2 regions of the Photorhabdus kleinii genome follow, and region 1 is predicted to be linked to the other one. Evidence: predicted binding sites of a transcription regulator. Region 1 holds the regulator's gene; the other holds the start of a gene.
What was found. Region 1 encodes PurR, which represses purine synthesis genes. Its sites were predicted from a motif close to CANGCAAACGTTTGCNTG; they were not measured.
Positions count from the first base shown of each region.

Region 2: the regulator PurR is predicted to act here: its motif matches at 3,084-3,101, upstream of guaB (IMP dehydrogenase).

Region 1 covers NZ_JAJAFY010000001.1:232,682-240,903, forward strand. Annotated here, with positions in the region: gene cfa (cyclopropane fatty acyl phospholipid synthase) at 129-1,280, opposite strand; gene punC (purine nucleoside transporter PunC) at 1,577-2,773, opposite strand; gene punR (DNA-binding transcriptional activator PunR) at 2,922-3,830, shown strand; gene purR (HTH-type transcriptional repressor PurR) at 3,837-4,862, opposite strand; gene LG003_RS01085 (hypothetical protein) at 5,048-5,323, opposite strand; gene LG003_RS01090 (Grx4 family monothiol glutaredoxin) at 5,479-5,829, shown strand; gene rnt (ribonuclease T) at 6,057-6,710, opposite strand; gene gloA (lactoylglutathione lyase) at 6,710-7,123, opposite strand; gene LG003_RS01105 (DUF1289 domain-containing protein) at 7,296-7,535, shown strand; gene slyA (transcriptional regulator SlyA) at 8,092-8,222, shown strand, end outside.
Region 2 covers NZ_JAJAFY010000001.1:123,844-132,065, forward strand. Annotated here, with positions in the region: gene LG003_RS00540 (TonB-dependent receptor domain-containing protein) at 1-1,585, shown strand, start outside; gene xseA (exodeoxyribonuclease VII large subunit) at 1,619-2,992, opposite strand; gene guaB (IMP dehydrogenase) at 3,165-4,631, shown strand; gene guaA (glutamine-hydrolyzing GMP synthase) at 4,706-6,283, shown strand; gene LG003_RS00560 (helix-turn-helix domain-containing protein) at 6,270-6,518, shown strand; gene LG003_RS00565 (Eco57I restriction-modification methylase domain-containing protein) at 6,528-7,706, shown strand; gene LG003_RS00570 (TaqI-like C-terminal specificity domain-containing protein) at 7,703-8,170, shown strand; partial or broken gene LG003_RS00575 (PaeR7I family type II restriction endonuclease) at 8,171-8,222, shown strand, end outside.

The sequences.
Region 1 (8,222 bases):
GCAAGGGAGAGAATCCCCGGGAGCATAGCAAACTATGTGACCGGGGTGAGCGAGTGCAGCCAACAAAGAGGCAACTTGAAAGATAACGGGTATAAAAGCTACAGTGGAAACCTGTAGCTTTTGGTTAATTATCGGGCTACTCGTAACCCGCCTTCAATACCTTTTAGACTGAATATGATCTGCCACAATTGGATATCGCGAGCACGAAATGCACCTGCACAGGCATTCAGATAATAGCTAAACATGCGTTTAAATGTTGGACTATAGTTATTTTCTATTTCAGGCCAGCAGGCAATAAATCTTTCATGCCAGGTCATCAATGTGCGGTCATAATCTGCGCCAAAGTTATGCCAATCTTCCATAACAAAACGGCTTTTGCTGGTGTGGGCTATTTGCTCAATAGAAGGCAGGCAGCCATTAGGAAAAATATATTTGCTGATCCACGGGTCAGCACTGACTTTAGCTTTGTTGGAACCAATAGTATGTAGCAGGAATAAGCCATCAGGTTTTAGGTTTCTTTGAACAACGTCGAAGTAAGTTGCATAATTTTTAGGTCCAACGTGTTCAAACATACCGACAGAAACAATTTTGTCGAACTGTTCATGTAAATCCCGATAGTCTTTCAAAATGATCTTTACATCTAGATTCTTACATTGTTTCTGTGCATATTTCTGTTGTTCGGCTGAAACAGTGATACCTGTTACGGAAACACCATAATTTTTAGCCGCATAAGCCGATAGCCCACCCCAACCACAGCCAATATCCAGCAGAGTCATACCTGGAGAGAGTGCTAATTTCTCGCAGATGAGTTTCAACTTATCAAGCTGAGCTTGTTCCAGTGTTTTAGCTTGTTTCCAGTATCCGCAGGAATATTGCATATAAGGGTCAAGCATACGGGTAAAAAGATCATTTCCTAAATCATAATGTTGATGACCGACAATCCATGACCGTTTTGGCGTTTGCAGATTACGTAAGCGGGTTATTGCGATTCTCAGCGTGTCTTTGAAATTATTAGGCATTTTATTTTCTAATCCAGCGAGTAAAACGCGATAAAAGAAAATATCCAACCGCTCACAATCCCACCAGCCATCCATATAACTTTCACCTAATCCCATCGAACCTTGTTGTAAAACTCTTTTATAGAAATTAGGGTTTTTTATCTGGATATCATAAGGATTGTGACCATTAATTTGAATACCGGTTTCTTCTAGCATCTCATTGGTAATTCTCTGCCAGGAGTTAATGGCTGTTTTCGGGTTTTCAATACAGGGTGAACTCATATACTCTCCAACGTTAGGGTGATGGAATATTGAGGAGCTCGTTTTAGCTAGCAAAGCAGGATGCTAAGACGCAAAATGCAAAAAATAACAAAGAATCAAAGTAAAAAACCTTAAAGATGACTAATCCATGAGTTTAATGGGGGCAGTCATTGCTCCTGAAAACCTCAAATTCCAAGTTATTTATAATAGGGAACATCTTGAGTATAAAAGCGTAAAATTGTTTTATCAATTAATAAATAAAGGCTGCGATTAATTGGTAATTAGCAGCCTTTATTGAGATAATAATTTGATTAATATCAAGAATTTTGTTCAATTATGTGAATGTGGCGATCAGCGTTTTTTTTCCACTGCATAAAATATCCTAATGTCATTGGAACAACGGTAGAAACCATGACAGTGGTTGTGGATATGAGAGGATTGATGATAAATGCTGATACAATTAGGCTGGCAATAAAACAGAGCCCTAATTGAAGCGTGTTTTGTAATGCAGTAGCTTTCCCACTGTCTTGTGGATAAGCGGATAAAGCGTTTGCTACTGCAATTGGGTATAACGCACCATTCATTGCAGCCATAAAGCAAAAAGGTACCAAAATGGTGAATAGAGTTGGCTCGCTAAATTTTGCAATTAAATAGAGCACAATCATACTGACAGCATAGCCAATTAACAGATAAGGGAAAATAATATCACTTTTTATTTTGGCTAAAATACTGCGGCATCCATAACCTCCAACGATAAAGGCCAGTGTTTGAGGGATATAACTCAGACCGATGTCATCTGGGGTATATCCCATCTCACCGAGAATCGAAGGTGAGCCTGTTAACCAAGCAAAAAAGCCGGCGCTGCATGATGCAAATATCAGAACATTGCCACTAAATAGCGGTGATTTTAATAGCGTAAGGAAAGAGACATTATTTGTTTGCGCTTGAGTTTCACGGTTTTTGCGATTTTCTTGCAAGAACAGAGTAAAAAACAACAGTAATAATGTAATTGTCAGTAAGACTAGGAAAATCATGCGCCAGCCGCCATGTTGTAACAGCCAAGCTCCCATCAAGGGCGCCAGGGCAGGGGAGAGCGCAACCAGAGGCATAATCGTTGCAAAAACACGTTTGGTACGATTGGCCTCATAACGATCAATAACTAATGCTTGCCATGAGACTGCGGCTGAACAAACACCTATGGCTTGGATAAAACGCAAAACTAAAAGTTGGGTAGCGTCTGTTACCCACATCATCCCCAGACAGCCAATAGAAAACAGGGATAGTCCGGTGATGATAATCGGCTTTCTGCCAAAGCGATCTGAAAGAGGTCCCCACAAAAGTTGAGCGAAGGCGAAACCTGCAAGAAAGATGCTTAGGCTGGCACTGATTGCTTCTGCCGATGTATCTAATTCTTGTTGCATAGTGCCGAATGCTGGCAGATACATATCAATGGCCAGATAACCTAGCATACTCAAGCCTGCAAGGTAGAACATGAACTGACTTGAGTTTTTCATTTGATTACTCTCTTTGAATGTCATGATTGAAATAATTTGCAGTGATTGGATAGATAACAATATTGACACATATTCTATATGTCGTGATTTTTACTTGTGAAATGGTAATATTTGCATAGTGCTGTGAAAAAAATTGAAAGGTAAAATTATGTGGTCAGAATATTCACTTGAAGTTGTGGATGCGGTTGCCAGAACAGGCAGTTTTAGTGCCGCTGCATCGGAGCTTCACCGTGTCCCTTCTGCGATCAGTTATACCGTAAGACAACTGGAAGAGTGGCTTGCTGTTTCGTTGTTTGAGCGTCGTCATCGGGATGTAGAATTAACTGAGGCAGGCGCTATTTTTATCAAAGAAGCTCGCTCTGTTATCAAAAAAATGATTGATACTCGTCACCAGTGTCAACAAGTTGCAAACGGCTGGAGAGGGCAATTTAGTATTGCTATTGATCTCGTTGTCAAACCAGAACGTAGTCGCCAGCTTATTCTTGATTTCTACCACCATTTTCCTGATATAGAACTTTTTATTCATCAGGAAGTGTTTAATGGTGTGTGGGATGCGCTGGTGAATAGTCAAGTTGATGTTGCAATTGGTGCAACCCGGGCGGCTCCAGTCGGAGAAAGGTATAGTTTCCGAGATATGGGGTTTATGCCCTGGTTATGTGTGGTTAGCGCTGACCATGCGCTAACCCAGTTGCCGGGTCCGTTATCTGATGATCAAATGCGGCCTTATCCAAGTTTGTGTCTTGAAGATACATCCCGTAATTTACCGAAGCGTGACACTTGGAATCTGGATAATCAGCGCCGGTTGGTGGTTCCTGATTGGGAGTCCGGTCTGTCTTGTCTAAACGAAGGGTTATGTGTAGGAATGGTGCCTAAGCATAGGGCAATGCCGCTTATTCGGCAGAATAAACTAACCGTGCTGGAACTGGAACAGCCTTTACCAGACAGTCCATGTTGTTTGGCATGGGTTCAAAACAGCCATTCTCCAGCATTAAGTTGGCTGCTTGACTATCTTGGCGATAGTGAAACTCTTAATGCTGAATGGCTTCAAGATGAATAAAACGAATTAACGACGATAGTCGATAAATGGACCATCCACGACAGAACGTCGCTCAACCAAACGTGGATGTACTTCAATAGTTTGTGCATCTTCACGTTTATTGATTATTCTGTCCAGTAACATGGAAAAGGCCATCTGCCCCAGTCGTTCTTTTGGTTGATGAATGGTGGTCAATGCCGGAGAGAAATAACGAGCGTTGCGTATATTGTCATAACCGATGACAGAAATATCCTGTGGGACGCGTAATCCTAATTCATCAGCAGCACAAATCGCCCCCATAGCCATAACATCTCCGCCGCAGAAAACCGCAGTCGGGCGCTGTTTTTGATTCAAGATTTGATGCATGGCTTTATAGCCCGATTCTGGTTCAAAATCCCCCTGAATAACCCATTCTTCTCTGATCGGAATGTTGGCTTCTTTTAACGCCTTTAAGAATCCTTGATGACGACCACCACCGGTATTTCGTGCCAGAGGGCCGGGGATCGCGCCAATATCACGATGACCACGTTCGATAAGATAACGACCAGCTAGATAACCGCCGTGGAATGCATTATCAATAATAGTATCGGTGAAATCACTTCTGGCCTGTCCCCAATCCATGACGACCATTGGAATATTGTGATAATCTTCCAACATTCCCAACAACTGTTCCGGGTATTCTGAACACATAATTAGCAGTCCATCCACACGTTTTTGTGCCAGCATGGCTAGATAGGCTTTCTGTTTATCAATGTTATTGTGTGAGTTACATAAAATCAGCGTATAGCCTTTGCTATAACAACTGTTTTCAACAGCCTCAATGACTTCAGCAAAATAGGGGGCTTCACTGGACGTTGCCAGTAATCCGATCGATTTTGTGTGGTTAACTTTCAGACTGCGGGCAACGGCACTGGGTGAATAATTCAGTGCCTTAATAGCAGTCCAAACAGCAGCTTTAGTATCTTCAGCGACGAAGCGGGTTTTATTAATAACATGGGATACGGTGGTGGTTGAGACGCCAGCGTGCTTAGCCACATCTTTGATCGTTGCCATGAGGTGAAAGACTCCTGACCTTTTGGTCTAAATTTAAAACGCTTTGTTAATCGCTTGCTAGCCCTTTACATAGAAGGACTAGCAATAAGTTAGCGATAAATCCTGGATTTTGTCTGATCTGGCTCAAAAGTGAAAGCAATAATCAGTGTTATAAAATGTGTGGTAATCGCTATTTATACTTTTCCTTATGTAAGGGCAATTAACCATCTCAATAGACTGGTTTTTGTCGTTATAAACTTTTTATTCTGAGGAGGCTCTATGAATACCGATTTGAAGCTTGGTTTATTTACTGCTGTCAGCACGTTGGTGATGATTGCCATTTTTGCCGCTCTTTGCTTGATCTTTGCCTGATGTTTTGAACGGGTTAGATGATTTAAAAATTGGGCTTTACGTTGAAAGGAAATTGGGCAGATAGCCTCTTTATCTGCTCTTTGTTTTTCTGCCGCTATTGTGTCTGTCATCTTAACAACCTCTACAATAAATAACCGTGAAAATCATGTCATCTGTGTCAGGATACGAAGAGATCAGGATACATATTAGTGAGAGAAAATGGTATTCTCCGCAATATTGTGACGATGTTGGTTATCAACAGACTGTTGGTTTAAAGGAAATAAAAATGACGACTACTATAGAGAAGATTGAGCGCCAAATTAAAGAAAACCCGATTTTATTGTATATGAAAGGTTCTCCTAAATTGCCAAATTGTGGCTTTTCTGCGCAGGCGGTTCAGGCTTTATCTGCGTGTGGTGAACGTTTTGCTTACGTAGATATTTTGCAAAATCCAGATATTCGTGCAGAATTGCCAAAATATGCTAATTGGCCAACTTTTCCTCAGCTTTGGGTGGAAGGTGAGTTGATAGGTGGATGCGATATTATCATTGAAATGTATCAGCGTGGTGAGTTACAAACATTAATCAAAGAAACTGCTGATAAATATCGTTCTCAGGACGAAAACGCGACAGAGTAATTTTTTAATTACTTATATACCCTATGGATTTCAAGATGCATCGCGACGGCAAGGGAGTGAATCCCCGGGAGCATAGGTAACTATGTGACCGTGGTGAGCGAGTGCAGCCAACAAAGAGGCAACTTGAAAGATGACGGGTATAGATTATTATGCTATCCCCCCATATGTTGATATATGGGGGGTATTATTGTTTAGATTTGATTATATTAATCTAGCCATTCGGCTATTTATCCAGTTTTTTCTGCGGTTGTTGCTAATGGCCAGCCACCAAGTTGTTTCCAACGGTTGACCATTTCACAGAATAATTCAGCGGTACGATCAGTATCATATAAAGCACTGTGAGCCTGATTATTATCGAATGGGATGCCGGCTGTGATGCAGGCTTTTGCTAAGATTGTTTGTCCTAACACCAGACCACCTAAAGCAGCGGTGTCAAAAGTTGCAAACGGATGAAACGGATTTCGTTTTAGTCCAGTGCGTTCCGCGGCAGCCATAACAAAGCTGTGATCGAAGTTAGCATTGTGAGCAACGATAATTGCCCGATTACAATGATTATTTTTTATCCCTTTACGAACCATTTTAAAAATAGCGTGTAGAGCTTCATATTCGCTCACTGCCCCACGTAGCGGATTTAATGGATCAATGCCGGTGAATTCTAGGGCTGCTGGTTCAAGATTGGCTCCTTCAAATGGCTCAATATGGAAGTGAAGTGATTCGCCAGGCGTTAGCCAACCTTCACCATCCATCTCCAGTGTAACGGCGGCAATTTCAAGTAATGCATCTGTTTTGGCATTAAAACCGCCAGTTTCAACATCAATAACAACAGGGTAATAACCTCTAAAACGTCCACTAAGGACGTTTGGCTCTTTTTTGTCAGACATCAGATTGAGTTACCCAGAGCGTTGCTGGCATTTTTGTTTTCAATAAGTTCAATTTTGTAGCCATCTGGATCTTCAACGAAAGCAATAATGGTTGTTCCGCCTTTTACAGGACCCGCTTCACGGGTAATGTTACCACCTGCTTTGCGAATAGATTCGCAAGTGGTTGCGACATTATCAACACCTAATGCGATGTGACCAAAGGCATTTCCCATTTCGTAATGGTCAACTCCCCAATTATAGGTCAACTCGATTACTGCTCCTTCGCTTTCATCAGCGTAGCCAACGAAGGCGAGTGAGTATTTATATTCGGTGTTTTCACTGGTGCGCAACAGGCGCATTCCTAACACTTCAGTGTAAAAATTAATGGAGCGTTGTAGGTCACCAACACGGATCATGGTATGGAGTAAACGCATAATTACCTCTAATTTAATGGTTTTACCAATATTTTTGTGCGGTAGATCGCACAAAAACCACTAACTATAACGTGTCTTACGGTTACAGTTCAATTTGTCCATAATTATAATTTATTCTTATCTAGGTTTATAATTAAATATAGTATGTGAATTGTATAGGAAACGGGATGTGATGGCTGAGCAACTAGAGTTTTTTGCTATTCCCAGTCCTTGTCGAGGAATTTGTCAGGCGAATGAGCGGGGTTTTTGTCTGGGGTGTTATCGTAGCCGGGAAGAAAGATTTAATTGGATGAAAATGTCAGATGGGCAAAAGCGTGAAGTATTGCGACTGTGCCGGCAAAGATATTTACGTGCATTGAGAGCACAAAATCAGATAGATGAAGAACCACCTGAGCAGCCATCACTGTTTTAATTATCGATTTTTGAGGTTATTGGGATTAACAATTCAATGATTTACTTATATAGGGTTATATTTTTGGCAAAGTTATAAATGTTCTACTATAATTTTAAGTATTTTGTTTGTTATTTTTTTATTTCTTGATTAACGGAAAGGCTAAGTGAGCTTATTTGATGTTTTCATAACTTTATGTTTTAAATGGAATTTTAAGCTTGATTGTGTGATAAATGTAAAATAAAAACAACATTAATGTAAAAATAGATAGCTTAGCATTTAGATGACAGCTATTCTTATAGTACTTTGAATAAAGTATTGAATGATATTTATTGGTTTCTGTTTGTTTGTATTCGTAGTTCTGATAGTTTTTATGGTAAAAATATTGTATGTTGATTGTTTGTTCTGAGTTTAAATTAAGTTTAGTTATTCTTGGTTATAGTTACCTGAATTAGTTAGTTACTAAGAATTTACTGTGATTATACAGAAGTTATATATACTTTTTTAAGGCTAGTTAGCCTGATTTAGAAAAATTTGGCTGTTATGTTTAGTAGGCTAGTTATTTAAGGAGGGACAATTGGAATCTACATTGGGATCAGATCTGGCACGGTTAGTTCGTATTTGGCGTGCTTTAATTGACTATCGTTTAAAGCCGTTAGAATTAACTCAGACTCATTGGGTAACGTTATACAATATTAGCCGGTTACC
Region 2 (8,222 bases), 110 kb from region 1:
TGGGGATGGAATATCAAGTGATGAATTTGGTACCAATAAATATTTTAAACAGAAACCAAATTCGCAATTAATGAAATTAAATATTAAGTCAAATGAATTTCATGATATGGAATTAAGTGGTCGATTGTATCACAATAAATTTACCCATCGTCATATTGATAGCGAGGATTTTTATCTGAAATACAACTATAAGCCATTCAGTGAATTGGTTGATATGAAATTGTTAGTTAGCACTAGTGGAAGTGATCAAATATATAATACTGCACTTAATGCATTGACAAAAAGCAAAACTAAAAATAAGTCAAACGCTATTAATCTCAGTAACATCAGCCGTTTTAATTACGGCGATACAGATTTTGATCTGATATTCGGTGGTAAGTTGATGAAAACTGAATATAGTAAGACGACTGATAGTATTTACTCTGATATAGAAGAGGAAGATGAAGAGAAAAAGAAGGAATATAAAAAGAAAGATGGCGAAGCAAAAGAAAATAATAGTTTCGCACCAAGTGGTAAACAAAATATTGCCAGTATTTATAGCGGATTGAAAATTACTCGTGATATTTACCAAGCTAATATTAATCTTAATTATATTGATTATAGTGTAAAGGGCCATAAACCAGCCTGTGAGCCACGAGTTAACTGTTTCCCGCAAGGTAAAGCCGAATTGAATTTGAAAGAGCGTGGATTTAATCCAAGCTTTCTGCTATCAGCGGAAATCATTCCTGAATTCCAGCCTTTTGTGAGTTATACTCATTCAATGAGAGCGCCGAACGTACAGGAAATCTTCTATGGCAATGAAGGTGGCCCATCAATTAATCCATTCCTGAAAGGAGAAAAATCGGATACTTATCAAATCGGCTTTAATAGTTACCGTCCAGACATGATTGTAAAAGGAGATACTTTCCGTCTGAAAGCAGCCTGGTATCATACTAAGATAAAGAATTACATCAGTAGTGATTTATATGCTCTGTGTAAAGATGGTAGGGTATGCCAATCTTCGAAATTATCAGAAGAAGATTGGAAGCATGTTGACTCAAATTTCGGTATACATATTTATAGCAATAGCATAACTCCGGTAAGAATGCGCGGCTATGAAGTCTCTGCTGATTATGATGCCGGTGTATTTTATAGCAAATTGGCTTATAGTCGACAAAAAACAAGCCAACCGACTTCTATTTCTACATCGATTTTTGGGGCAGATCCTGTATCACAATTACCTGAAAGTTTTATGACTTTGGATACAGGGGTTCGCTTATTAGGCGAAAAACTTCGTATTGGAGCGATAGTTAAATATGCCGGTAATTCCTATAAGCTAGATTCAGATCCTTATAATCAGGACAGTGATGGACGAACGGTGATGGAAAAGGAGAAAAAAATTCCAACCGTGGTCGATTTTTACAGTGATTATAAAATAAATAAAAATGTGCTACTTAAATTCTTGGTACAGAATTTGACAAACAAAAACTATTCTGAAGCACTTAATCGTATGAATAATACGGCTGCATTAATGAATGAATCCACTTCTGCTAATCAAACCGCTCGGGGCCGGACTTATATTGTCGGCGCAGAAATTCGTTTCTGACTTGTAGGAGAAATAAGTGGCAAAGGAAGGCCACTATTTCAGATTTGCAGATCGTTTTTTCCGTTCTTTTTTGATTTTTAACACTTCACTTTCAATCCAGCCATCTTGTAAACGGGTATTCAGGACATCACCAACATGTACCTGTTTGGTTTGTTTCAGTAATTTTCCATCCGATGCTTGACTGATGCTGTAACCACGGGCCAGTGTTGCCAGAGGGCTAACGGCTTCCATCCGTGAACAGGAAATGGCAAATTTTTCTCTGGAACGGCTGATTTGCCTTTCAATCGCTTGTCTTAACCGAAAATCTTGTTGCTGAATCTGTTGGCTATACTGGTGGATTTGCGAGCTAGGTTCCACGTACCAGAGCCGTTGCTGCAATTTCTCATAAGCCAGGCTGCTTTGCTTTAAGTACCGTTGCAAGCTGTCAGTGAGTCGCTGGCGTAAATTGACCAGTAAGTTTTGCTGACGCGCTAGTCGTAAATGAGGGTGTTGTTGCTGTAAACGATGAGATAACAGACTGAAAACACGTTGTTTCTGGGCAAAGAAATAATCCATTGCCATTTCCAACCGCTGTTGTTGCGACTGAATTTGACGTAATAATTCGAGCTGATTACGGCTAACTAACTCAGCGGCCGCTGATGGCGTCGGGGCGCGTAAATCTGCCACAAAATCAGCAATGGTGACATCTGTTTCATGACCGACCGCACTGACTATCGGAATATCACTGTGAAAAATGGCTCTGGCGACATGTTCATCGTTGAAACTCCATAAGTCTTCCAGCGAGCCACCACCGCGCCCAACAATCAATACATCACACTCCCGACGCTCATTAGCTAATTCAATAGCCCGGATAATCTGTAACGGTGCTTCTGTGCCCTGAACCGCTGTTGGATAAATGATGATGGGTAATGATGGATCACGGCGCTTTAAAATATTCAAAATATCATGCAGGGCTGCGCCACTGGTTGAAGTAATGACACCAAGCTGTTGAGCAGGGGATGGCAGGGGCTTCTTGTGGCTTTGGTCAAATAATCCTTCGGTATCAAGTTTTTGTTTCAATAATTCAAACTGTTGCTGTAACAGGCCATCACCGGCGGGTTGCATATTTTCAACAATAAGCTGGTAATCTCCTCTTGGTTCATAAAGCGTGATTGTCGCGCGAACCAAAACTTGCTGACCATTTTGTGGCCTGAATGTTACCCGTTGATTGCTACTGCGAAACATTGCCGCCCGCACTTGGGCACGCTCATCTTTCAGCGTGAAATACCAGTGCCCGGAGGCGGGGTGAGAGAAATTGGATATTTCAGCGCTTAGCCAAATTCTGCCCATTTCCATTTCGAGCAGTTGCCGAACCGTCTGATTGAGACGGCTGACAGAAAAAATTCCAGTATTAAAAGGTAGTGACATGTGAGAAAGATCAAATTTCAAAACAATAACTTAATATGCTGATACTAACCTTCATCATGAAGTAAGCAAGAAATTTTTTAATAAAATGCTGGAGGCAACCGATTACGTTCTGTATAATGCCGCGGCAATATTTTATTCCTTAAATTTTCAGCAGCTTGGTGAGATATTGCTTATGTTACGAATTAAAAAAGAAGCTTTAACCTTTGATGATGTTCTGTTAGTTCCTGCCCACTCTACTGTTTTACCTAACACTGCTGACCTGTCTACTCAACTGACTTCCTCCATTCGTTTGAAAGTTCCTATGTTGTCTGCCGCTATGGATACCGTCACCGAATCCGGTTTGGCTATTGCGTTGGCTCAGGAAGGTGGAATGGGTTTTATCCATAAAAATATGTCCATTGAGCGTCAGGCAGAAGAAGTTAGCCGAGTCAAAAAACATGAGAGTGGGGTAGTGACAGATCCAGTCACTGTGGCACCTAAAACAACGCTGCGTGAAGTTAAGGAATTGACAGAACGTAATGGTTTTGCGGGTTATCCGGTTGTCACTGAAGGAAATGAGTTGGTTGGTATTATTACTGGCCGTGATGTGCGTTTCGTTACCGATTTGGATCAGCCTGTTACTGCGGTAATGACGCCTAAAGAGCGTCTGGTGACAGTAAAAGAAGGTGAAGCCCGTGAAGTTGTGTTGCAAAAAATGCACGAAAAACGTGTCGAAAAAGCGCTGGTAGTTGATGAAAACTTTCATCTACTTGGCATGATCACGGTTAAAGATTTTCAGAAAGCAGAACGTAAACCGAACGCCTGTAAGGATGAACGTGGTCGTTTACGTGTTGGTGCTGCGGTTGGTGCCGGTGCTGGCAATGAAGCGCGTATTGATGCATTGGTTGCCGCCGGTGTTGATGTTCTGCTTATTGATTCCTCGCATGGTCATTCTGAAGGGGTACTGCAACGTATCCGTGAAACCCGCGCTAAATACCCGAATCTACAAATTATTGGTGGTAACGTGGCGACTGGGGAAGGCGCAAAAGCGCTGGTAGAGGCTGGCGTCAATGCGGTTAAAGTCGGTATTGGTCCCGGTTCTATCTGCACTACCCGTATTGTTACCGGTGTAGGGGTGCCACAAATTACGGCTATCTCTGATGCTGTTGAAACGTTGGAAGGCACCGGTATTCCAGTTATTGCTGATGGTGGTATTCGTTTCTCTGGCGATATTGCCAAAGCCATCGCCGCAGGAGCGTCATGTGTTATGGTGGGCTCTATGCTGGCAGGGACAGAAGAATCACCAGGAGAAATTGAGCTCTACCAGGGGCGTTCATTTAAATCTTATCGCGGCATGGGATCATTGGGGGCGATGTCCAAAGGTTCTTCTGATCGATATTTCCAAACTGATAATGCCGCAGACAAGCTGGTACCGGAAGGTATTGAAGGCCGTGTAGCCTATAAAGGTTTGCTGAAAAACATTGTCCATCAGCAAATGGGAGGCTTGCGTTCCTGTATGGGGCTGACTGGCTGTGCAACTATTGATGAATTGAGAACCAAAGCAGAATTTGTTCGCATTAGTAATGCCGGTATTCAGGAAAGCCACGTTCACGATGTCACCATTATCAAAGAGTCTCCAAACTACCGGTTAGGTTTGTAATCCATATTTATTGTGGCCCATATAAGGGCCACTTATCTTTTATTTGTTACTTGTTTTTTTGGAATTCACCGCACATGACAACTAATATCCATCAACACCGCATTCTTATCCTTGATTTTGGTTCGCAATATACTCAATTGATTGCTCGCCGTATCCGTGAAATCGGGGTTTATTGTGAACTTTGGGCATGGGATGTCACTGAACAGCAAATCCGCGAATTCAACCCAAGCGGTATTATTCTTTCCGGTGGTCCGGAAAGTACCACAGCACAAGGAAGTCCACGTGCACCTGAATATGTTTTTAACGCTGGCGTTCCGGTTCTGGGCGTTTGCTATGGTATGCAAACGATGTCAGTACAGTTTGGTGGTAAGGTAGAAGATTCTACTGAGCGTGAATTTGGTTATGCCCAGGTTGAGATTAAAGCGGAGAGTGCATTATTCCGTGGGATTCAAGATTCATTAAATGAGCAAGGTAAACCATTATTGGATGTATGGATGAGTCACGGTGATAAAGTTACTGCAATTCCCGAGGACTTTGTCACTATCGCCAGCACTGATACCTGTCCATTTGCCATCATAGCAAATGAAGAAAAACGTTTTTATGGCGTGCAATTCCACCCGGAAGTCACCCATACCCATCAGGGGCAGCGTATATTGGAACGTTTTGTACTGGATGTATGCCAATGTGAAGCGCTGTGGACACCTGCTTCTATTATCGAAGATACCGTTGTACGCCTGCGTGAACAGGTTGGTGAAGATCACGTTATTTTGGGGCTGTCCGGTGGTGTTGATTCCTCTGTCACCGCATTGTTACTGCATCGCGCAATTGGTAACCGCCTGACCTGTGTATTTGTTGATAATGGTTTACTGCGTTTGAATGAAGCTGAGCAGGTGATGGAAATGTTTGCCGGTAAATTTGGGCTGAATATTATTCATGTCCCAGCAGAAGACTGCTTCCTTACTGCACTGGCTGGCATCAATGATCCTGAAGAGAAGCGTAAAACAATTGGTCGTGTATTTGTTGAAGTCTTTGATGAAGAGGCGAGCAAACAGGCTCAGGTTAAATGGCTGGCACAGGGCACTATATATCCGGATGTCATCGAATCAGCAGCATCTGCGACAGGCAAAGCACACGTTATCAAATCTCATCATAACGTAGGTGGTTTGCCGGAAGAGATGAAATTGGGTTTGGTGGAACCGCTGAAAGAGTTATTCAAAGATGAAGTGCGTAAGATTGGCTTGGAATTGGGATTGCCTTATGACATGTTGAACCGTCATCCATTCCCAGGCCCTGGCTTGGGTGTTCGTGTACTGGGTGAAGTGAAGAAAGAGTACTGCGATCTGCTGCGTCTGGCTGATGCTATTTTCATCGAAGAGCTGCACAAGGCTGATTTGTACAATAAAGTCAGCCAGGCGTTTACCGTATTCTTGCCAGTTCGCTCCGTGGGCGTGATGGGGGATGGTCGTAAATATGACTGGGTTGTTTCGTTACGGGCAGTAGAAACGATTGATTTTATGACCGCACATTGGGCGCATTTGCCATACGATTTCTTGGGCCGGGTTTCTAACCGGATCATCAATGAAGTCAATGGGATATCGAGAGTTGTCTATGATGTCAGTGGTAAACCACCGGCGACTATTGAGTGGGAATGATCCCGCGTCCGGCATAGACCGGCACCTGGACCTGCAGCGCGACGCGCTCAAGCAGGCCGGGCTTGCAGCAGCCCGCGCACGTGGCCGCAAACCGAAGCTAGACGACCAGCAGGAGCGCGAGATCAAAGCCCTGTTGCGCGATCCCGATATTCAGGTGGCCGAGGTAGCCCGCCGTTATGGCGTGTCCCGAACCACACTTTACAAGCACGTCGGCGTCATCACGCCGCGCCAATGAGGATTTGGGATGACCCAACAACTAGATGCCGCAGACAGCGTGCGCAGCATGGTTACTCCTAGAGCTGTTGCAGTGCCTGTATGTCCCGTCACGGTAGCGACTGAGGCTTTGGCGACGGAGGGCGGGCTCGAAGCCCGAGGGGCCATTTTCACGCGCTCTGAGGTGGTGGATTTCATTCTCGACTTGGTTGGTTACACAGAGGATCAACCGCTTCACGAAAAGCGGCTTTTGGAGCCGTCATTTGGTGGTGGCGACTTTCTGTTGCCGATCATTGAGCGGCTACTGAGTGCATGGCGGGCAGCAAGGCCGAGCGGTTCCGCGCTCGACGAACTAACCGATGCAATCCGGGCGGTGGAACTGCACTACGAGACCTTTAAGAGCACCAAAGCTGCCGTTGTTGCACTGCTCAGGCGGCAAGGGATCGCTGCGAATGCTGCGGCAACGTTGGCTAGTTACTGGCTGTCGCAAGGCGATTTCCTGCTGGCACCGCTGGAGGGGCAATTCGATTTTGTGGTTGGCAACCCACCCTATGTCCGTCAGGAGTTGATTCCGGCGCCGCTGCTTGCCGAATATCGCGGTCGTTACCTGACGATGTATGACCGGGCAGATATTTACATTCCCTTCATCGAGCGGTCTCTGTCGGTTTTGTCGGATGGTGGCAGCCTAGGCTTCATCTGCGCTGATCGCTGGATGAAAAACCGCTATGGCGGGCCACTGCGCAGCCTCGTAGCCGAGCGGTTCCACCTGAAAGTCTATGTCGACATGGCGGATACACCTGCCTTCCACTCCGATGTGATTGCCTACCCAGCAATCACTATCATCAGCCGTGAAGTGCCGGGGTCAACGCGCATCGCTTACCGCCCGGCTATTGACCGGGCGACGCTGACCGCATTGGCAGGTTTGCTCAAAGCACCCTCGCTGCCGAAGGAAGTCGGCCCGGTGCGTGAACTTGCCCAAGTGACCAACGGTTCGGAGCCGTGGTTGCTGGAGTCATTCGACCAGATGGCGGTTATTCGCCGTCTGGAGGGGGACTTTCCCCTGCTGGAAGAGGCAGGGTGTAAGGTCGGGATCGGTGTTGCGACTGGCGCGGTCTGGGTGTTATCAACCCCTTTGCTGAGCAGGGCGGACTGGTCGATCTTGACGAGTATCCCCGTCTGCGGCGCTACCTTGAGGTTCGACGAGAGGTGATCGCTGGGCGTCACTGTGCGCAGAAAGCTCCGGCCAACTGGTATCGCACAATTGACCGCATCACGCCGTCGTTGGCTGCGAGGCCAAAGCTCCTGATTCCAGATATCAAGGGACAGGCGCATATCGTCTATGAAGATGGTGAACTGTATCCTCATCACAACCTCTACTACGTCACGTCAGACGACTGGGATTTACGGGCCTTGCAGGCTGTTCTGCTATCCGCTGTCACTCGTCTGTTTGTGGCGACCTATTCAACGAAAATGCGAGGTGGATTCCTACGCTTCCAAGCGCAGTACCTGCGCCGTATTCGCATTCCGCACTGGGCTGAAGTGCCAGAACCGCTGCGCCGTGAGTTAGCCGAGGCTGCTATCAAACGGGACTTGCAAGCTTGCAACCGGGCTGTGTTCAGGCTCTACGACCTAAGCCAAGAAGAACGATCTGCCCTCGGGGGAAATGGAGAATAAATGGCGCTCGATCTCGTCGACTACGAACAGAAAGCCCGCGAAGCCGTGAAGG